3 regions of the Kitasatospora sp. NPDC036993 genome follow, and region 2 is predicted to be linked to each of the others. Evidence: riboswitches for the same ligand, from Rfam matches in the RefSeq annotation. Region 2 holds a riboswitch; each other region holds the start of a gene.
What was found. Region 2 has a riboswitch for cobalamin ahead of ACZ7C5_RS33050 (cobalamin biosynthesis protein). Riboswitches for the same ligand answer to the same signal wherever they lie in the genome.

Region 1 (6,934 bases), on a different contig from region 2:
AGCTCGCCGAGCGCCTGGTCGGCGATCTCGGCGGCGATCCGCAGGTCGGCGATCTCGTGCTCGTCCTTGACCACTCGCAGCCCCTCGACCACCCGGCCGAGGTCCACCAGCCGGGCCCCCTCGGCCAGGCCCCCCACCGCCCGGTGCCTGCTGACGGTCAGGTCGTGCTCCTCCACGGCCAGGCCCGACACACCGGACCTGGCGGCGGCGGCCGCGGCGGCCAGCGCGGTGTCCGCTCCGGTCGCCACCGGCATCCGGGCGACGTCCGGGGCGATCAGGTGCTCCCCCGAGTCGTCCGGGGGCAGGTCGTCCGGCAGCGCGAGCAGCGCTCTCTCCCTGGTGAGCAGCAGGGTCGCCCCACAGGGCGCGCAGCCCGTGAGGTACCGCACGTTCGCCGCACGGGTGACCAGGGCCGCATCGGCCCCCGTCGCACTGCAGTGCTCCCTCACCCGTTCCCGCCGCCCCGCGTACGCATCCGCCATGCGTCGAGCCTACGAACCCCCGGCCCGAAGCGCCCGCCGAGCACCCCCGACAGAACCCCCAGTACCCCTTGCGCGCCCCCCGCGCTTCCGTGCCCTCCCCCTCGGGCACGCGCCGGGTTCCCCGCTCCCCCGGGCGTCGGACGCCGGGAATGGGCGGGGCCGGGCCCACGTTGGACGGGGTGGAAATGAATTCCATTTCGGTGCACGGGCTCGGTCCACCGACCGGGACCCGCCGCCCCTGGCCCCAGGAGGACGCCCGATGGCCCGCAGCGAACTGCGCCCGGTGATCAAGCTCCGCTCCACCGCCGGCACCGGCTTCACGTACGTGACCCGCAAGAACCGCCGCAACGACCCGGACCGGATGGTCCTGCGCAAGTTCGACCCGGCCGCCGGCCGGCACGTCGACTTCCGCGAGGAGCGCTGACCCCGCCCACCCGGACGGCGCCTCCCCCCGGCGCGGGGAGGCGCCGTTCCGCGCACGGGTCAGTGCTTCTGTGCCCCCTGGCCGGGCGTCCAGCGCTTCTCGACGTGGGCGAGCTTCCAGTACCCGATCGCGATCGCCCAGACCACCACGAACAGCCCGGCGATGGCGTACCCGACGTTGTCCAGCGAGATCTCGGCGACGAACCCGGTGACCGGGTCGGTCAGGTCCAGCTTCTCGTGCAGCACCCCGACCAGCTCGATGGTGCCGATGATGAAGGCCACCGCGATCGACAGACCCGTGATGGTCAGGTTGTAGTACACCTTCCGCACCGGGTTGGCGAAGGCCCACTGGTACGCGAAGTTCATGAACGTCCCGTCCAGGGTGTCGAACAGGCTCATCCCGGCCGCGAACAGCAGCGGCAGGCAGACGATCGCGTACCAGGGCAGCCCGGAGGCCGCGCCCGAGCCGGCCATCACCATCAGGGTGACCTCGGTCGCGGTGTCGAAGCCCAGGCCCAGCACCATGCCGACCGGGAACATCTGGCCCGGCCTGGTGATCGAACGGGTCGCCCGGTTCAGCACCCGGGCCATGAAGCCGCGCGAGTCGAGGTGGGCCTCCAGCTCCTTCTCGTCGTACTGCCCGGCGCGCATCGAACGGAACACCTTGAGGATGCCGAGCAGCGCCGCCAGGTTGAGCGCGCCGATCAGGTAGAGGAACACGCCGGAGGTGGTGGTGCCGACCACGCCGAGCCACTTGTGGGTGGCCGACTCGTCGTCCATCAGGGTGTTCGCCAGCTGCGCGCCGCCCGCCACCAGGGCGGCCATCAGCACCACCATCGAGGAGTGCCCGAGGGCGAACCAGAAGCCCACCGAGACGGGGCGCTTGCCGTCCGCCATCAGCTTGCGGGTGGTGTTGTCGATCACCGCGATGTGGTCGGCGTCGAAGGCGTGCCGCATCCCGAGGGTGTAGGCGGTGACGCCCAGGCCCACCCCGAAGACCTGGGTGCCGACCTCGTACTTCTCGGGCGCGACCAGGAAGAGGAGCGTCCCGAAGGCCACCACGTGCATGGCCAGGATCACCCCCATCAGCCCGGCCGTACGGATGGTGTCCTCGCGCCGCCACTGGAAGCTGGGCAGCACCGAGGGCGCCGGATTCGCCCCGGCGGCAACGGTTTCGGGCAGGGTCATCTGCGGATCACGCTCCAGCACCTCGTGGAAAACCTCGTGAGATGCCGTGGCCGGTCTCCTGGCTTACGGGACGCCCGTACCCGCCTTCCCAGGTGCGCGGGGCACCCAGTGGCTCCATGGGTACGGACGACGCTCCTCCGCGGGCGGAGGAACGACCCGATCACAGTGGCGAGGGCCGCTCCGGACTGGGGACCCCTGAGGGTCCGTCACCGGTCTTCCCGAGCACCACGGCGGGCTACACCGTAGGGGCCCCGCCCGACCCGTGCAAGGCTGCGCACGTGCGCAGGTGTCCAGGATCACAGACCCTTGCCTGCGAGAATGCCGGCATGCATCTCGTACCTGCCGACCGCGTGGGCCACCGCACCATCGACGGGCACCGGGTCTGCGAGGCCATCGCCGCGATCGGCGATCCCGCGCACGTCCGGACCTGGGCCGAGCGCTTCTCGCTGCTCGCCGACCCCGGACGCCTCGCCCTGCTGCTCGCCCTCCACCGGGCCGGCCCGCTCGCCGTGACGGACCTGGCGGTCGCCACCGGCATGCGCGACCCCGCCGTCTCCCAGGCCCTGCGCCTGCTCCGCACCGCCGGGGTGGTCACCGGCGACCGGGACGGACGAGTGGTGCGCTACCGGCTCGTGGACGAGGCCATGCGCCCCCTCCTCGACGAGTGCGCCGCCGCCGAGCACCACGAGCCCAGCGCGGCGGCGGGCTGACCCCCACTCGGAAACCGTGCCGCGGCGGAGCCGGATGAGTACGATCATGGTGTGCCGTCCCACCCCCACGCCTGGCCCGCCGACCGCTGGAGCACCCGACCGGTCAGGGCCCGCGTGCTGGCGGTCGCCCGCACCCTCACCTCGGCCACCCGGGTCCTGGACGTCCTCACCCTGCTGAGCCCGGACGGCATCGAGCGGTACTTCACCGTCAACCCCGGCTCCGCCTTCGCCGACCGCGCCCTGGACGACTACCTGCGCGGCCTGCCCGGCTTCACCGTGCTGGACTGGGAGGACGCCGTCCGGCACCGCTTCGACCTGGCCGTCGCCTGCGCCGTCCACTCCTCCATGCACCGCCTGGACGCCCGCCTCGTCGTCCTCCCGCACGGCGTCGGCTACAACCGCCTGGTCACCGAGTCCACCGGCGACACGGTCACCGCCGCCGGCCTGTCCCGCAACGAACTCACCCACCGCGGACGGGTGTTCGTGGACGTCCTCGGCCTCTCCCACCCCGAGCAGCTGGACCGGCTTCGGGTCTCCTGCCCCGAGGCGCTGGACGTCGCCCGGGTCGTCGGCGACCCGTGCTTCGACCGGATGCTCACCAGCCGGCGCTCCCGCGACGGCTACCGCGCCGCGCTCGGCGCCACCGGCGGCCGACGGCTCGTCGTCGTCAGCTCCACCTGGAGCGGGCACTCGTTGCTCGGCCGCCACCCCGACCTCCCCCAGCGGCTGGTCCGCCGGCTGCCCGCCGACGAGTACACCGTGGCCGTCGTCCTGCACCCCAACGTCTGGAGCCGCCACGACCCCGAGGCGCTGCTCGACGACGCCCGCCGGATGGGCCTGCGCCTGATCCCGCCCCACCAGGGCTGGCAGGCCGCACTCGTCGCCGCCGACTGCGTGATCGGCGACCACGGCTCGGTCACCGTCTACGGCGCCGCCCTGGAACACCACACCGTGCTCGTCGCCACCGGCGCCGCCGAACTCGACCCGCACTCCCCCGGCTACGCCTTCGGCCAGGCCGCGCCCGTCCTCGACCCGGACGGGGACCTCGCCGCCCAGCTCGAACTCGCCCTGGCCCGGGGCCCGGCCGACCTCAGCGGCGTCACCGGCCGCTCGCTCGCCCACCAGGGCGAATCCGCCCACCTGCTGCGCCCGCTGCTCTACTCCTTCCTGGACGGACTCGACGAACCCGCGGACGAACCGGCCGTACCGCCCTACCCCAGGCCCGTTCCGCGCCCCGCGACCGCCGAGGGGCCCACCGCGTACGACGTCGAGGGAGTGAGCGAGGGCACCGAGGTCAGCCTCCGGCGCTACCCCTTCGACCCGCGCGACCACACCCCGCGCGGCTTCCACGCCCTCACCGACGACCACCCCGGCGACGCCCTGCGCCACACCGCCGAGGTGCTCGCCCGCACCGAGGCCCACGCCGAACGCCCCGCCACCCGCTGGCTCGCCGACACCGCCGCCGAACTGCCCGGCCTCGCCGTCGCGGTGGCCGCCCTCGGCCCGGCCCGCCATCTGCTGCGGCTGCGCGGCGGCCCGCTGCTGGAGGCCCGCGCCGAACCGGACTGGGGCCGCCCCGACCCCGGCATCGACCCGCTGCTGCTCGGCTCCGCCGTCGCCTCCTGGCTCGCCGACGGCGGCGACCCGGCCGGCCTCCCCGACCACGGACTCACCGTCCGCACCGGCGGCCACCGTACCCGGGTGTCCTTCAGTACCGGCCCGTAGGCTCCTAGGACGGGCCCTGACCGGCCAGTTCCCGCAGCCGTTCGCGGCTGCGCTCCGCCAGTTCCACGTCGCCCCGCTCCTCGGCGAGGCCGAGCAGCAGGGTGTGCGCCTGCGCCTCCTTGGCGTACTGGCTCCGCTCCCTGGCCTGCCGGGCGCAGTCGTCCGCCTGGGCGACGGCGAGGTCCAGCTGCCCGAGCGCCCGGTGGGCCCGGGCGCGGACCAGCGGCAGCTTCATCAGCATGTCCTCGTCCCGCGTCCGCCCCGCCTGGGCGGTGGCCCCGGCCAGCAGGGCCAGCGCCTCCCCGGGACGGCCGTCGGCGATCAGCGCCTGCGCCACGTTGTAGCTCTGGACGATCTCGCCGTGGTCGTCGCCCCGGTTCGCCGCCAGGGCCAGGGTGAACCGCTCCACCGCGTCGGCCGGGCGCCCGTCGGCCAGGCAGAGCAGACCGTCCGTCTCGTAGAGCACCCCCACCACCTGACGGTCGGTCACCAGCGGGACCAGCTCCGTGGCGAGCGCCAACTGCTCGGCGGCGAGCCGGTGCTCCCCGCGCTCGAAGTGGGCCCTGGCGAGCTGGTTGCGCATCCGGACCACGGCGGCCGGCCGGTTGTCCCACTGGGCCGACTCGATGCCGAGCCGGTGGGCGGCGATCCAGTCCTGGTAGAGCTTCCGGCCGTGGTAGAGCGGCCAGAGCGACTCGCAGAGCCGCCACACCTCGCCGTGCCGGCCCTGCTCGGCCGCCGCCTCCACCACGGCGCGGAAGTTGGCGCGTTCGGCGTACAGCCACTCCAGGGCCGCGGTCCCGGACGGGAAGCGGGGCAGGTCGTCACCGCTCGGCTCCTGGAGGCGCAGCCGCTTCCCTGCCATCGCCCGGTCGGCCGCCGACGCCCGGCCGCGGTAGTACGCGACGACTCCGGCGAGCAGCCCCTCGCGGTCGGGCAGTTCCCGCGCCCGGCCGTAGGCGTGCGTCCGCACCACGTCATGGGCCCGGAAGCGGTCCTCGCCGTCGTCGTCCAGCACTTCGTCCAGCAGGTGGACGCCGCGCAGCTCCCCGATCGCCCGTTCGGCCCGCCGGACGCCGACCGCCCGCGCCAGTCCGGCGGACACGAAGGGGCCCGGGTGCACGCCGATCAGGTGGTAGAGCGCCCGGCCCTCCGGCGACAGCCGTTCGTAGACCAGGTCGTACGTCGCGCCGAGATCGTTCTCCTCGTCCTCCAGCATCGCCAACCTGCCCTCGCGGTCGTGCAGTTCGGCCACCACCCGGCCGACCGGCAGGCTGTCGCGGTCCAGCAGCTGGCTGCCGACCGCGTTCAGCGCGAGCGGCAGTCCGCCGCACAGCTCGACCAGCTCCGCCAGCTCCCCGTCGGTGCCCCGCCCCGAGCCCACCCAGCCGCGCACCAGCTCGGCGCCCGCCGTCGCGCTCAGCGGCCCGAGCTGCCGCACCCGCGCGCCGTCCGTCCGCAGCGCGGGCAGCCGGCGCCGGCTCGCGACCACCACCAGCCCGCGGGCCGGGAGCAGCGCCCGGACCTCCGCGGCGTGTTCGACGTTGTCCAGGAAGAACAGGCAGCGGCGCTCGGCGGTGGCGGTGCGGAAGGCCGTGAACCGCTCGGCCTCCACGGCCGGCGGCTCGGTGCCGAGGGCGCGCAGGAAGCCGGCCAGCAGCTCGGGGAGGTCCACCCCGCCCTGGTGCCGGTAGGCGAGGAGGTCCGCGTAGAGGTCGCCGTCCGGGAAGCTCCCCCGGTGCTCCTCGGTGAACTTGGCGATCAGCTCGGTCTTGCCGACCCCGCCCAGACCGGTGAACACCACGATCCCGAGTCCGCCCGCCTCGACCGGGGCCAGGGCCTCGGCGAGGGCGGCGAGTTCCGGCTCGCGGTTGACGAACGGGCCGTGCGGCGACCGGACCTGACGAGGTCTCGCCTTCTGTTCGGGCTGGTGGATGTGCAGCGATCCGATGGTCCCGGCCTGCACCACATGGCCGCCCACCGTGGCCCCCGACAGGGTGTTGGCCACCTCGTGCCGCTCCATCTGCCCGCTCCCTCCGACCGGCCCGGGCCCCAGCCTACGGGCTGGGCGCCGGGCCGGAGGGGCACTCCGGGTGTCAGCGGGGGGTGATCTCCCCCATCTCAGCCCAGCCGTCCATGCCGGGGATCTCGGTGGAGACGATCCGCGGCTTGGCGGCCACCGCGTACGACAGGTCCTCCATGGCCTTGGCGAAGTGCGCGGACTCCACGTGCTCCTTGCCGGCCTCGCCGTCGCGGAACGCCTCGACCAGGACGAACTCGTTGGGGTCGTCGACGCTGCGGGACCACTCGAAGAAGATGTTGCCGGGCTCGTTCCGGGTGGCCCGGGTGAACTCGTCGACCAGGTCGAGCCAGCCGTCGACGCGCTCGGGGCGGACCGGGAACTTG
Region 2 (6,934 bases):
GCCATCACCGTGCTGCTCGCCGTGGTGCTGCGGCTGGCCCGCTTCTCGGCCGTGAAGATGCGGCCCGGGGTGTTCCAGGGCATGCCCTGCCCGATGGGCGCGATGACGGTGATCGCCATCGTGCTGCTCGACCCGCCGTTCCTGCCCGGTCTGCTCGCCATCTTCGGCGCGGCGTACCTGATGGTCAGCCGGATCGAGTACCCGAAGCCGCAGGGGCTGCTGGCCACCGCCACGCTCTGCTGGATCGTGGTCTCCATCGGCTGCCTGGCCGCGTGGGCCACCGGCCTGCCCGGCGGCGACAGGCTGATGCACGTCGGTGCGTTCGCCCAGATCACCCTCGCCGCGATGGCGCCGCTGCTGGTCATCCGCCGCAAGGTGGGGCAGAAGGTCGGCGACGTCCGCGCCCGGCGGGCGGAGTCGCGGGTCGGCTGATCCCCGCAATTGTCATAAGAGTCAGGGCCCGGAACCTGTTGGTTCCGGGCCCTTCCTCGTGTGTCACAACAGCCGGGACAGCCGGGGCGTCGTCGGTACGGGCTCAGACACCGTCGGTACGGACGCCGGGGCGGCCGTCGCTGCGGACCCCGGACTCCTCCGCAATTGTCATAAAACTCAGGCGCCACCGGTGTGCACGCTGAACGCCGAGCGCCGCGCCGCCCGGGCCACGACCGGGTCCGGGTGCACGCCCGAGACCGCCGTCAGCACCGAGGCCGCCCGCGGGTGCCCGGACTGCCGGGCCCTGGCGAAGAGCCGGACCGGGTCGCCGGCCGAGGCGCCCTCGACGTGGCCCACCAGCAGCTCCGTCTCACCGTGGTCGAGCACCGCGGCCGCGGTGTCCACCCAGAGCCAGGCCGCGTCCTCCGCACCCAGCACGTCCGCCGGGGAGACGCCCTCGTCCGCGCGCTCCGCCAGCCAGAGCAGCGCGTAGGGGCGCAGCACCGGCTCGTCCACCGACGCGCGCACCGCCTGCTCGGCCGGACCCCCGGCCACCCGCAGCGCCTCGAAGGCGAGCCCGCGCACCAGCGCGTCGTCGCCCTGAGCGGCGTCCAGCAGCTCGCCCACCGCCCGGTCCGCCGGACGCGCCGCGACCCAGGCACGGAACTCGGCGCGGGCCGGGCCCGGCGAGTAGTCCGCACAGGCGTTCAGCAGCTCGAAGGCGCTCTGCTCGATGTGCCCGGCCGCGGTCTGCGCGACCGTGCAGATCTCCTCCAGCTTCGCCCGCACCGCCCAGTGGCCGAGCGGCGACAGCTCTGCGGCATCGTTCCTGCGCACCAGGGCGCCGACCGCCGCCAGGCCGTCCAGCATCCAGTCCAGGACGGCGGCCACGTCGGAGGGCGCGGGCGGGGTGTCGATCTGCGGCGCCCGGCAGGTGCCGCGGACGGCGGAGACGGCGGAGGCGGCGTGCGGCACGGGCGACAGGCCCGGACCGCCGAGACCGGCGCCGACCCGTCGCTCGTCCAGTCCGCGGCGCAGCAGCTCCAGCAGCTCGCTCTCGGCGACCGGGCCGTCCACCAGGTGCAGGAAGGAGAGCAGCTGCGGGGCCTGGTCCACGGCCTGCCCGGCCAGTACGGCGAACACGCCGCGCAGCGCGGCGGGCGGCACCGGGGCGAGCAGGGTCCAGGCGTCGAACAGCGCCGACCAGCCTCGCACCACGGCCTCGTCGTCGTGCTCCCAGGCGTGCAGGCGCCAGCCGGGGCCGGCTCCGCCGTCCCGGGCCTCCACCAGGCCGACCAGCAGCGCCTGTCCCCAGGCCTTGGCGGCGGCGCCGACGGTCATGGCCAGCGCCCGGCCCGCCGTCCGGGCGTCGTCCGGGAGCAGTTCGCCGCGCTTGTCGACCTCGGACAGCTCGCCGGCCCAGCGGGCGATCCGGACGGCGTCGACCAGCATCCGGCGGGCCAGCGGCGCCAGCTCGGAGGGTGCCGGGAAGCCCTCCGGCACGGGAACCCGGCCCCGACCGGGAGCCGGAGCGGGCCCTCGTCGCCGGGGTACTCCGTTACGGGGGACACCCGCCCCGCCCTGCCTGCCACCGGCGGGCCGTTGGGCCGTTCCGGGGAGACGGGTCACCGTCGCACCGGTACCGATCGTCGGCGGGAGCGGGGCATCACGGTCGCGCGGGTTCCGAGACGTCACGTCGAGCAGTCTTCCCCTTGTACCGGCCTTCTGTCACATCCGGTTGTCCGTACGACCGGGCGACCGCCTGTGCCACCTCCGCAAGATCGGGCAACCACGGCAAACTGCCTGGCCGGAAACGTGTGACACGGCCATGCCACCCAAGGCGCCTCCGTTGCCGGGAATGTCCGACCGGTCACACTGTGTAGCGACAGGGGTTGAGAGGAGGGGCAAGTTTTTGCCCCGGCCGAGGGGGTGGATTTCCTGGGGGAATCCCGTTCCGCCAACGCCCGGCGGGGCTGTCCAGCCCCAATCCGGACGGATGGCGCACGGACCGGCGGGGTCATAGTGCACGAGAAGTCGGCCGGTTCGACTTCTCGTGCCGCCCGGCGAAATAGAGAAACGTTCATTCGTGAACAGGTGAAGCTCTCGGGAAAAGCGCCGGAGCCCGGCGGGCCTCTCCCCCACGGGCACGTCCCGCCCTAGAGAAGCGGTGTGAGCCAGCGGCGGAGAAGCTCCGTGTAGTGATCGGGGGAGGCGTTCCAGAGGGTGGCGTGGCCGGCGCCGGGGAACGCCCGGAGGCTGACCACGTCGGGGTGGGCGGCGGCCAGCTTCTCGGCGGTGCGGAAGGGGGCGATCGGATCTGCCGGACTGTGCAGGAGGAGGGTCGGGACGCGCAGGTCGGTGCCCTCGGCGATCCGGCTGAAGTCGGCGAGGTCGACGCCGGTGCGACCCTCCGCGGCGAGGGCGCCGAGTTCGGCGGCGACGCCCCGGAAGCCGGCCCGGGCGGCGTCCCGGCGGGCGGAGGCCGGCAGGTCGAGCACGGGCGAGTCGAGGATCAGCCCGCGGATGGCGTACGACCAGGCCGAGCGGGCCGCCGTCTGGAGGACCATGGTGGCGCCGAGGGACCAGCCGTAGAGGATCACCTTGCCCGCACCGTTGTCGAGTGCCAGCCGTACCGCCGACTCGATGTCGCGCCACTCGGTCTCGCCGAAGTGGCTGAGCCCGTCCGGGGAGGCGGGGGCACCCTCGTCACCGCGGTAGGTGACGGCGAGGACGGGCAGCCTGAGCCGGTCGAGGACGGGGAGCACCGGGAGGGTCTGTCCGCGGTCGGACTCCGGGCCGTGCACCAGGATCACCCAGGTGCCGCGCCGGCCGTCGAGTCGCCAGGCGGGCAGGGCGCCGAGTTCGCCGTCCGCCGTGGTGTCGGTGAAGGCGAGGCCGAGCGCCTCGGTGGGGTCGCCGAGGTGGACGCGGGGAGTGAAGCGAACCTCGGTGCCGGGGGTGAGGGTGCCCAGGTCGGCGCGGACCAGCCGGCGGGTGACGCTCTGCTCGTCGCGGTGCAGGACCTCCTCGACGACCGCGTGCCCGCCGTCCGCCCACTCGACCGCCCAGCGGCCGGGGCGCAGGCTCTCGGGACCGCGGGAGAAGGTGATCCGTCCGGGAGCGAGACCGCGGACCACGACCGGCCCGGACTCCTGGACGGCGGTCGCCGGACGGACCATCCGCTCGGAGGCCCGGCGGCCGACCACCAGCACGGCGGCCCCGACCGCGGCGGCCGCCACGACGGCGGCGGTTCCCCAACGCATTTCGCTCCCCGCTCTGTTGCTCACGCACCGGACGGTGCTCGGGCACCAGTTCACCGGCGCCCCGCCCGCCCGGCCACCGGACTGGGCCATCCGGGTCATGCGGGCGATGCCCCGGCGGTGCTGAGGAGGTGCCAGAAGCCCGTGGCGAGGAGGACGGGGGCGATCGGAGGTACCCAGGCGGAAGGGGACGGGCTCGTCCCGGTGAAAAGTCACAAGAGTCACGAGAGTGGTGGGAGTGGCGAGACTGGCGACGGGAGCCGGCGAGAGCGGACCGGGCCGGTGCCGGGCCGGGCGATCGGAGGGGGCGTCAGCGATGTCCGGGTGTGACCAACCCCTCCGTGACCTCGGTTGACTCCCGGTTCTGGCCCGTGATGGGATCCTGGGGCCAAACGGAGGGCATGGAGAGGAAGCCGGTGGAAGTCCGGCGCGGTCCCGCCACTGTCACCGGGGAGCACGCTCGGAACATCGCCACGGCGGGCCGTCGAAGGCCGCTGGAAGGCTCCGAGGGTGCGTCCGACCCGGAAGCCAGGAGACTCTCGCCCCCGTCACGTCGATCCAGGGCGCGGACCCTGAGTGAGGACACGCACCCGATGCAGGCTGCCCCGCCCCGCCGGACTTCGAGCTGCCTTCCGCCGTGCGCCCGCTGACCCCGCGCCCGGTGGCCCCACCCACGTCGGCCCCGCGCCCGCTGACCCGCGCCGCCGCGTTCGCGCTCGGCGCCGTCGCGGGCCACGCCGCGGACGCCCGCTTCGGCGACCCCCGCCGGGGCCACCCGGTGGCCGCCTTCGGCAGCGCCGCGACCGCCCTGGAGCGACGGCTGTGGCGCGACGACCGCGCCGCCGGAGCCGGGTACACGGCGCTGTGCGTCGGCGCGGTCGCGGCGGGCGCGCTCGCCCTGGACCGTACGGTGGGCCGGCGCCCGCTGGGCCGGGCGGCGCTGGCGGCGGCCGCGACCTGGACGGTGCTCGGCGGCACCTCGCTGACCCGGGAGGCCCGCACCATCGGCCGCTCGCTGGCCGCGGGCGACCTCGCGGCCGCCCGCGAGCGGCTGCCGCACCTGTGCGGACGGGACCCGAGCGCACTGGACGAGCAGCAGATCGCCCGGGCGGTGGTCGAGTCGGTGGCCGAGAACACCGCCGACGCCGTGGTGAACGCGCTGACCTGGGGCGCCCTGGCCGGCACCCCCGGTCTGCTGGCCTTCCGCGCCGTGAACACCCTGGACGCCATGGTGGGCCACCGCTCGCCGCGCCACACCCGGTTCGGCTGGGCCTCGGCCCGGCTGGACGACCTGGCGGGCTGGCCGGGCGCCCGGCTGACGGCGCTGCTGACGGTGGCCGCCGCGCCCGAGCCCAGGACGGCCTGGCGGGTCTGGCGGCGGGACGGCTCCGCGCATCCGAGCCCGAACGCGGGCCAGGCGGAGGCGGCCTTCGCCGGCGCGGTGGGCGTTCGGCTGGGCGGGACGCTCCGGTACGGCGAGCGGGTGGAGCACCGTCCGGTGCTGGGCGCGGAGCTGCGCCCGGTGACGGTGGACGACATCGAGCGGGCCTGCGCGCTGTCCCGGCGGGTGGGCGCACTGGCGCTGGGTACGACGGTCGCGGGGCACGTCCTGCTGCGGGCGTTCCTGGGGAAGAAGAGGGGAAGGGCATGACGAACGCGCTGCTGGTCGCGGGGACGACCTCGGACGCGGGCAAGAGCGTGGTGACGGCCGGGATCTGCCGTTGGCTCGTCCGCCAGGGTGTGCGGGTCGCGCCGTTCAAGGCGCAGAACATGTCGCTCAACTCCTTCGTCACCGCCGGCGGCGCCGAGATCGGCCGCGCCCAGGCGATGCAGGCGCAGGCCGCCCGGGTGGAGCCGGAGGCGGCGATGAACCCGGTGCTGCTCAAACCGGGCGCGGACGGCCGCAGCCAGGTGGTGCTGCTCGGCAGAGCGGTCGCCGAGGTGGGCGCGCTGGACTACCGCGAGCGCAAGCCCGTCCTGCTGGAGCGCGCCCTGGAGTGCCTGGCCGACCTGCGCCGCCGCTACGACGTGGTCGTCTGCGAGGGCGCCGGCTCGCCCGCCGAGATCAACCTGCGCGACCGCGACATCGCCAACATGGGCCTGGCCACGGCCGCCGCCCTGCCGGTGGTGGTGGTCGGGGACATCGACCGCGGCGGGGTCTTCGCGGCGATGTACGGGACGCTGGCGCTGCTCTCGGCGGAGGACCAGCGGCACGTGGCGGGCTGGTTCGTCAACAAGTTCCGCGGCGACGCGCGGCTGCTGGCGCCCGGGCTGGAGATGCTGCACGAGCTGACCGGCCGTCCGGTGCTGGGCACCCTGCCGATGCTGCCGGGGCTGTGGCTGGACGCCGAGGACTCGCTGGACCTGTCCACCGTGGTGGACCGGGTGGACGGCCGCGGGCCGCTCGGCGCGGACGTGCTGCGGGTGACCGTGGTGCGCTTCCCGCGGCTGTCCAACTTCACCGACCTGGACGCGCTCGCGCAGGAGCCGGGCGTGCTGGTGCGCTGGGCGACCCGGCCGGAGGAGCTGGCCGACGCCGACCTGGTGGTGCTGCCCGGCACCCGGGCCACCGTCGCGGACCTCGCCTGGCTGCGCGGACGCGGCCTGGAGCCGGCCCTGAGGGCGCGGGCGGCGGCCGGGCTGCCGCTCCTCGGCGTCTGCGGCGGCTACCAGATGCTGGGGCGCTCGATCGTGGACGAGGTCGAGTCGAAGGCGGGCGCCGTCGAGGGTCTCGGTCTGCTGCCGACGCACGTGCGGTTCGGCGTGGAGAAGGTTCTGGCGCGGCCGGTCGGCGAGGCGTTCGGGCAGCGGGTGGAGGGCTACGAGATCCACCACGGGGTGGTGACGGTCGAGGGCGGCGGGGAGGTGTTCCTCTCCGATGGCCACGGGCAGGGCCTGGACGGCTGCCGGGTGGGCTCGGTCTGGGGCACGACCTGGCACGGCGCGCTGGAGAACGACGGGTTCCGCCGCGAATTCCTGCGCGAGGTGGCCGGGTTGGCCGGCCGGGCGTTCGTCGCGGCGCCGGACACCTCCTTCGCCGCGGCGCGCGAGGCCCGGCTGGACCGGCTGGGCGACCTGATCGAGGAGCACGCCGACACCGACGCGCTGTGGAAGCTGATCGAGGGCGGAGTGCCGGCGGCCGGATCGCTGCCGTTCGTCCCGCCCGGGGCCCCTGGGAGTGACGCATGAGCCGGACAGGACCGCGAGACCAGGCTGGTCTGCAGAGCCAGGCAGGACCGCGG
Region 3 (6,934 bases), on a different contig from region 2:
CCGCCTCCGCCGCCGAGCCGGCCACGGCCACGCCGTGGCCGGCCGCGCGTTCCCTGGCGTCCTCCGCCAGGTCGTAGCCGGTCACCCGGAGCCCCGCCCCCACCAGGTTGGCGGCCATCGGGCCGCCCATGTTGCCCAGCCCCACGAATCCGATGTTCAGGCTCACCAGCGCTCCAGGGTGCTCGTGGTGGAGAGACCGAGCTCACGCTCGCCCAGCCTCGCGAAGTGGCGGTCGACCTCGGCGTCCCGCACGGCGGCCAGGTCGGCCGGGCTCCAGCGCGGGGTGCGGTCCTTGTCGATCACCTGGGCCCGGATGCCCTCCGGCAGGTCGGCGGTGGCGAGCGCGGCGCAGGAGGTGCGGTACTCCTGGTCGAGGACGGCCTCCAGCGGGCCGAGCGCCCGGGCCCGGCGCAGCGCGGCGAGCGTCACCTTGACGGCGGTGGGCGAGTTGGCGGCGATCCGGTCGGCGGCCTCTCCGGCGGCCGGGTCGCCGGCCGCCGCCAGCCGCTCGACGATCTCCTCGACGGTCGGCGCGGCGTAGCAGCGGTCGATCCACTCCCGCTGCCCGGCCAGCCGGCCGGGCGGTGCGGCCGCGATGTGCCGGGCCAGCGCGTCGTGCACCGGCCGGACGGCCAGGTCGTCCAGCAGGGCGGGAAGCCGCCCGGCGGGCACGAAGTGGTCGGCGAACCCGCACAGCAGGGCGTCCGCGGCGCCGACCGCGCCGGCCGTGAGGGCCAGGTGGGTGCCCAGTTCGCCGGGGGCGAGGGCGAGCAGGTAGCTGCCGCCGACGTCCGGGACGAAGCCGATCCCGGTCTCCGGCAGGGCGATCCGGCTGCGTTCGGTGACGATCCGGACGCTGCCGTGCGCGGAGACGCCGACCCCGCCGCCCATCACGATGCCGTCCATCAGTGCCACGTATGGCTTCGGGTAGCGGGCGATCCGGGCGTTGAGGTGGTACTCGTCGCGCCAGAACCGCTCGGCGGCGGCGCGGTCCCCGCCGGTGGCGGCGCGGTGGATGGCGACGATGTCGCCGCCCGCGCAGAGCCCGCGCTCGCCGGCGCCGGTGACGACCACGGTCGCGACGGCGTCGTCGTGCTCCCAGTCGTCCAGGGCCCGGGCGATCCGCAGCACCATGGCGTGGGTGAGGGCGTTGAGGGCCTTGGGGCGGTTGAGCACGATCAGCCCGGCCCGGCCCTCCCGGTGGACCAGGACGTCGTCGGCCCCGGTGGTGTCGGCCCCCATCAGGCGGCCCCGATCAGGCCGCGGGCGACGATGACGCGCATGATCTCGTTGGTCCCTTCCAGGATCTGGTGCACCCGCAGGTCGCGGACGGTCTTCTCGATGCCGTACTCGGTCAGGTAGCCGTAGCCGCCGTGGAGCTGGAGCGCCTGGTTGGCCACCTCGAAGCCGGTGTCGGTGGCGTGCCGCTTGGCCATCGCGCACAGCTGCGGGGCCCGCGGGTCGCCGCGGTCCAGGGCCGCCGCCGCGCGCCAGAGCAGCGCCCGAGCGGCCTCCAGTTCGGTGGCCATGTCGGCGAGCCGGAACTGGAGCGCCTGGGCGTGCAGCAGCCGGGCGCCGAAGGCCTCGCGGTCGGCGAGGTGCGCCGTCGTCCGCTCCAGGGCGCTCTGGGCGCCGCCGAGCGAGCAGGCGGCGATGCCGAGCCGGCCGCCGTCGAGGCCGGCCATCGCGATCCGGAAGCCCTCGCCCTCGCCGCCGAGCAGCCGGTCGGCGGGCAGCCTGACCCCGTCCAGCAGCACCTGGCGGGTCGGCTGGGCGTTCCAGCCCATCTTCCTCTCGTTCGGCCCGAAGGAGAGGCCCGGGTCGTCGCGGTCCACCAGGAACGCCGAGATGCCCCTGGCGCCCGGTTCGCCGGTGCGGGCCATCACCAGGTACACCCTGGCGGCACCCGCGCCCGAGACGAACTGCTTGACGCCGTCCAGCACCCAGTGGTCGCCGGCGCGCACCGCCCGGGTGGTGATGGCGGCGGCGTCGGAACCTGCCCCCGGTTCGGTCAGGCAGTAGCTGCCCAGGTGCTCGGCCGAGCAGAGCGCGGGCAGCCAGCGGGCGCGCTGCTCCTCGGTGCCGTGGCGGTCGACCATCCAGCCGACCATGTTGTGGATGGACAGGTAGGCGGCGATGGAAGGGCAGCCGCCGGCCAGTGCCTCGAAGGCCACCACCCCGTCCTGCCGGGAGAGTCCGGAGCCGCCGGCCTCCTCGCGGACGTAGACCCCGGCCAGCCCGAGGTCGGCGGCCTTGCGCAGCACGTCCACCGGAAAGTGCTTGGCCTGGTCCCACTCCACCGCGTACGGCGCCAGGCACTCGGCGGCGAACTCCCGTACCGCGGCGGCGATATCAATCTGATCTTCCGTCAGATCACTTGCGTGCACGGCGTTCACCCCATCGTCGGCATGGTGAAGCTCGCGCCCTCCTTGACCCCGGAGGGCCAGCGCGAGGTGACGGTGCGGGTGCGGGTGTAGAAGCGGATGGAGTCGGGGCCGTGCTGGTTGAGGTCGCCGAACGCGGAGCGCTTCCAGCCGCCGAAGGTGTGGTAGGCGACCGGCACCGGGATGGGCACGTTGACCCCGACCATGCCGGTGTCCACCCGCCGGGCGAAGTCCCTGGCGGTGTCGCCGTCCCGGGTGTAGATGGCCACGCCGTTGCCGAACTCGTGCTCGCTGGGCAGCCGCAGCGCCTCCTCGTAGTCGGCGGCGCGGACGACCGTGAGCACCGGACCGAAGATCTCCTCGCGGTGGATCCGCATCCCGGGCGTGACCCGGTCGAACAGCGAGGCGCCGAGGAAGTAGCCGCCCTCGTGTCCTTCCAGTCGGAACTCCCGCCCGTCGACGACGAGTTCGGCGCCCTCCCGGACGCCGAGGTCCAGGTACCCGCGGACCCGGTCGAGCGCGTCGGCGCCGACCAGCGGGCCGAAGTCCGCCGCCGGGTCGTCCGAGCGCCCGACCTTGAGCGCGGCGATCCGCTCGACCAGCTTGGCCACCAAGGCGTCCGCGGTCTCCTCCCCCACCGGGACGGCCACCGAGATCGCCATGCACCGCTCGCCGGCCGAACCGTACCCGGCGCCGATCAGCGCGTCGGCCGCCTGGTCGAGGTCGGCGTCCGGCATCACGATCAGGTGGTTCTTGGCGCCTCCGAAGCACTGCGCCCGCTTGCCATGGGCGGCGGCGGTGGCGTAGACGTACTGGGCGATCGGTGTGGAGCCGACGAAGCCCACGGCCTGGACGCGCGGGTCCTCCAGCAGGGTGTCCACGGCCTCCTTGCCGCCGTTGACCACGTTGAGCACGCCTGGCGGCAGCCCGGCCTCCAGGAAGAGTTCGGCCAGCCGCAGCGGCACCGAGGGATCGCGCTCCGAGGGCTTGAGAACGAAGGCGTTTCCGCAGGCCAGGGCGGGGGCGGCCTTCCAGAGCGGGATCATCGCCGGAAAGTTGAACGGGGTGATGCCGGCGACCACGCCGAGCGGCTGGCGCATCGAGTACACGTCGATGCCCGTCCCGGCGTTGTCGCTGAACTCGCCCTTCAGCAGGTGCGGGATGCCGGCGGCGAACTCCACGACCTCCAGGCCGCGCTGGATGTCGCCGTGGGCGTCGGAAACGGTCTTGCCGTGCTCGGCGGAGAGCAGCCGGGCGAGTTCCTCCTTCTCGCCCTCGACCAGTTGCAGGAAGCGCAGCAGCACCCGGGCCCGCCGCTGCGGGTTCCAGGCCGCCCACTCGGGCTGCGCCTGGGCGGCGTCGGCGATCACCGCCTCGACCTCGCCACGGTCGGCCAGCGGCACCCGGGCCTGCACCCGGCCGGTGTTGGGGTCGAAGACGTCGCCGTACCGGCCGGACGTCCCGGCGGCGCGCTTGCCGCCGACGAAGTGGGTCAGTTCACGGACCATCGGTTCCTTCTCTCATCAGCGCTGGGGAGAGGAGGACTGGAGAGCACCGCCGCCCGGCCGCGCGCACGGTCGGCGCACGGGCCTGCGGGCAGGCGGAAAATGACGGATCGTCAGGCGTCGAGCGCCCTGGCGACCGGAAGCACGGCAGCGGAACGGGAACAGCGGCCCGGAGTCATGCGTGTCGTCTCCATCCTCGTGGAAAACACGAACCACCCGCGGCCGGTATCCTGACTCCCGGATCGACGCCCGCCCCCTGGCCTTCCCGGCTGGCTGCCAGTGGCCGTCTCCTGCGAGGACGGACTCCCCGGTCACAGTGGCGGGACCGTGCCGGACTCACACCGGCTTCCCTGACACCGCGGACCTGCCGTCGACCATATAGTTGGACGTCCTAGTAAGTCCAGAGCGACAACCCGTGAGAACACGTCACGGACGCGTCGTCACCGGCCCGCCCGGGGCCGTCGAGCACCGCCCGGGCCCGGGGGCGGCCTCAGCCCAGGAGCTTCGCCACCACCCGGTCGAGCGCGCGGATGTCCTCCGGCGGCAGCGCGAGCAGGGCGTCCGGCGGGGTGGCGAGGATGCCGGTGGCGAGCGCGGCCTTCGCCTCGCCCTCCTCGGTGAGGTGGACCAGCTTGGAGCGCCGGTCGGCCGGGTTGGTGATGCGTTCGGCGAGGCCGCGCCGCACCAGGTCGTCCACGATCACGGTGGTGTACGGCGGGTCGGCGGTCAGCCGCTCGGCCAGCTCCCGCAGGGTGAGCGGTCCGGCGGCGAGCCGGCGCAGCGCCCTGACCCGGCTGAAGCTCATGCCGAGGGCGTCGGCGACGGCCTTGCGGCGGTCGTGGCGCTCCAGCACGAGCGCGTACATCCCCTGCCAGACCCGGGCCGCCATCCCGGCATCGGCCTCGCCCGGCTCCGGGTGTCCGCCGGTGTCAAGGCACTCCATCAGGCGTCCACCGTCCCCTTCGTCTCTCTGATCCCGTTGCCGCCGGCGTCCTCGGCCGCCTCCTCGGCGGCGAGCCGCTCCGCCGCGCGTTCGGCCGTCGCCCTGGCCCAGCGACCGGAAGTGAGCGTACCGGTGACCAGCACGGCGACACCGCAGCCGGCGATGATCCACCACGCCGTCCGGGCGGCGGCGGTGAAGGCCGCCGGGTCGGCGTGGGCGGCACCGGCCATCAGCGCACCGGTCACCGCGACGCCCAGGGACTGGCCGACCTGCCGGCTGGTGGAGGCGACGGCCGCCGCCACGCCCGCCTGCGCGCGGGGCATCCCGGAGACGGCGGTGTTCGTGATCGGCGCGTTGACCAGGCCGAAGCCGGTGCCGAAGAGCAGGAAGGCGACGACCAGCAGACCGGTCGGCACGTGCTCGGCGTAGCCGACCGCCTGGAGCACGGCGCTCGCGGTCAGTGCCGTCCCGGCGAGCAGCAGGGGCGTGCGCGGCCCGCGGGTGGCCACCATCCGGCCGGACAGCGGCGCGGTGAGCAGCGACATGACCGCCATCGGCAGCATGAACAGCCCGGCGTGCAGCGGGTCGAGCCCGCGGACGTCCTGGAGGTACAGGGAGCCGACGAACAGGAACCCGCCGAGGCCGGCGAAGGCGGCGACCGCGATCACGGTGGCACCGGAGAACGGCGCGGAGCGGAAGAACCGCAGGTCGATCAGGGGGTCGGTGCGCCGGGGCTCGTACCACAGCAGGCCCAGCAGCGCGCCGAGCGCGGCCGCCGTGCAGCCGAGGACCACGGGCGAGGTCCAGCCGCGTTCCGGCGACTCGATGATCGCGTAGGTGAGTCCGGCGAGCAGCACGACGACCAGCAGCTGGCCGACCGGGTCCGCCCTGCGGGTGCGGGCCGCCCGCGACTCCGGCACGTAGCGGGTGAGGAAGAGCGCGGCCAGGCCGATCGGGACGTTGATCCAGAAGATCGCCCGCCAGCCGGCCGACTCCACCAGGACCCCGCCGAGGATCGGTCCGGCGGCCATGCTGATGCCGACCACGCCACTCCACACGCCGATCGCGCGGGCGCGCTGCCGGGAGTCGGTGAAGGTGTTGCTGATGATCGACATCGCGACGGGGTTCAGCATCGATCCGCCGACCGCCTGGAGCATCCGCGCGGCGAGCAACCAGCCGAGCCCGGGGGCCAGGCTGCACAGCAGGGAGGCCCCGGAGAACACCACCAGTCCGATCCGGAACACCCGGCGGCGGCCGATCCGGTCGGCGGTCGATCCGGAGAGCATCAGGAGGCTCGCCAGTACCAGGGTGTAGGCGTCGACCGTCCACTGGAGTCCGGACACCGAGGTGTGCAGGTCACTCCGGATGGCGGGCAGGGCCACGTTCAGGATGGTGACGTCGAGGCTGACGATCAGCAGGCTCATGCAGCAGATGGCGAGCACGAGCCAGGGCCGCGGTCGGGCGGCATCGGGCATGACGGACGCTCCATGGTTACTTGTGTTGTTGTAATCATTGTGAGCCTATAACTAACTCCCGCGACGACTCCACCCTTTTCCGGTCCGGGAAAGACGGAACGGCCGCGCCCACACCGATCTCCTCGGCGGGGCGCGGCCGTCCAGGCCCGCGGGTCAGGCCTTCTTGACCACGCTCGACTTGAGCTGCATGGCGCCGAAGCCCTCGACACGGCAGTCGATGTCGTGCCCGTCGACGCCGTCCACCAGGCGGATGTTGCGCACCTTGGTGCCGGCCTTGATGCCGGAGACGCTGCCCTTGACCTTGAGCGCCTTGACCACCGTCACGGTGTCCCCGTCGTTCAGCACGTTGCCGACGGCATCCTTGATCACACGCTCGCCGGCCGCGGCGCCGCTCTCCTCGGAGCCGCCGGGCACCCACTCGTGGGCGCACTCGGGGCAGACCACGAGGGCGTTCATCTCATAGGTGTACTCGCAGGAACACTGCGGGCACGGGGGCAGGCTGTCGCTCATGGGTTCAACGCATCCAGGGTTTCGAGGCGGCAAGGGGGCCGGGCCGGCGGGTCCGGTGCCCACGCAGAGGGCACCCTGACGCACCTCGCGCCGATCCGACGGCACGCCAGCATGTAT

Region 1: another riboswitch for cobalamin. It lies ahead of nicT (Nickel transporter NicT); the one in region 2 lies ahead of ACZ7C5_RS33050 (cobalamin biosynthesis protein).
Region 3: another riboswitch for cobalamin. It lies ahead of ACZ7C5_RS36770 (CoA-acylating methylmalonate-semialdehyde dehydrogenase); the one in region 2 lies ahead of ACZ7C5_RS33050 (cobalamin biosynthesis protein).

Annotation. Positions count from the first base shown of each region.
Region 1 covers NZ_JBVJRP010000003.1:395,460-402,393, forward strand. Annotated here, with positions in the region: gene ACZ7C5_RS08015 (M24 family metallopeptidase) at 1-482, opposite strand, end outside; gene rpmG (50S ribosomal protein L33) at 742-906, shown strand; gene nicT (Nickel transporter NicT) at 966-2,093, opposite strand; cobalamin riboswitch at 2,125-2,338, opposite strand; gene ACZ7C5_RS08030 (ArsR/SmtB family transcription factor) at 2,420-2,803, shown strand; gene ACZ7C5_RS08035 (hypothetical protein) at 2,855-4,528, shown strand; gene ACZ7C5_RS08040 (AAA family ATPase) at 4,533-6,551, opposite strand; gene ACZ7C5_RS08045 (putative quinol monooxygenase) at 6,625-6,934, opposite strand, start outside.
Region 2 covers NZ_JBVJRP010000021.1:76,610-83,543, forward strand. Annotated here, with positions in the region: gene ACZ7C5_RS33035 (CDP-alcohol phosphatidyltransferase family protein) at 1-432, shown strand, start outside; gene ACZ7C5_RS33040 (hypothetical protein) at 610-1,935, opposite strand; gene ACZ7C5_RS33045 (alpha/beta hydrolase family protein) at 2,589-3,695, opposite strand; cobalamin riboswitch at 4,100-4,230, shown strand; gene ACZ7C5_RS33050 (cobalamin biosynthesis protein) at 4,354-5,343, shown strand; gene ACZ7C5_RS33055 (cobyric acid synthase) at 5,340-6,881, shown strand.
Region 3 covers NZ_JBVJRP010000031.1:32,007-38,940, reverse strand. Annotated here, with positions in the region: gene mmsB (3-hydroxyisobutyrate dehydrogenase) at 1-166, opposite strand, end outside; gene ACZ7C5_RS36780 (enoyl-CoA hydratase/isomerase family protein) at 163-1,242, opposite strand; gene ACZ7C5_RS36775 (acyl-CoA dehydrogenase family protein) at 1,242-2,387, opposite strand; gene ACZ7C5_RS36770 (CoA-acylating methylmalonate-semialdehyde dehydrogenase) at 2,393-3,892, opposite strand; cobalamin riboswitch at 4,093-4,276, opposite strand; gene ACZ7C5_RS36765 (MarR family winged helix-turn-helix transcriptional regulator) at 4,380-4,832, opposite strand; gene ACZ7C5_RS36760 (MFS transporter) at 4,832-6,307, opposite strand; gene ACZ7C5_RS36755 (zinc ribbon domain-containing protein YjdM) at 6,461-6,817, opposite strand.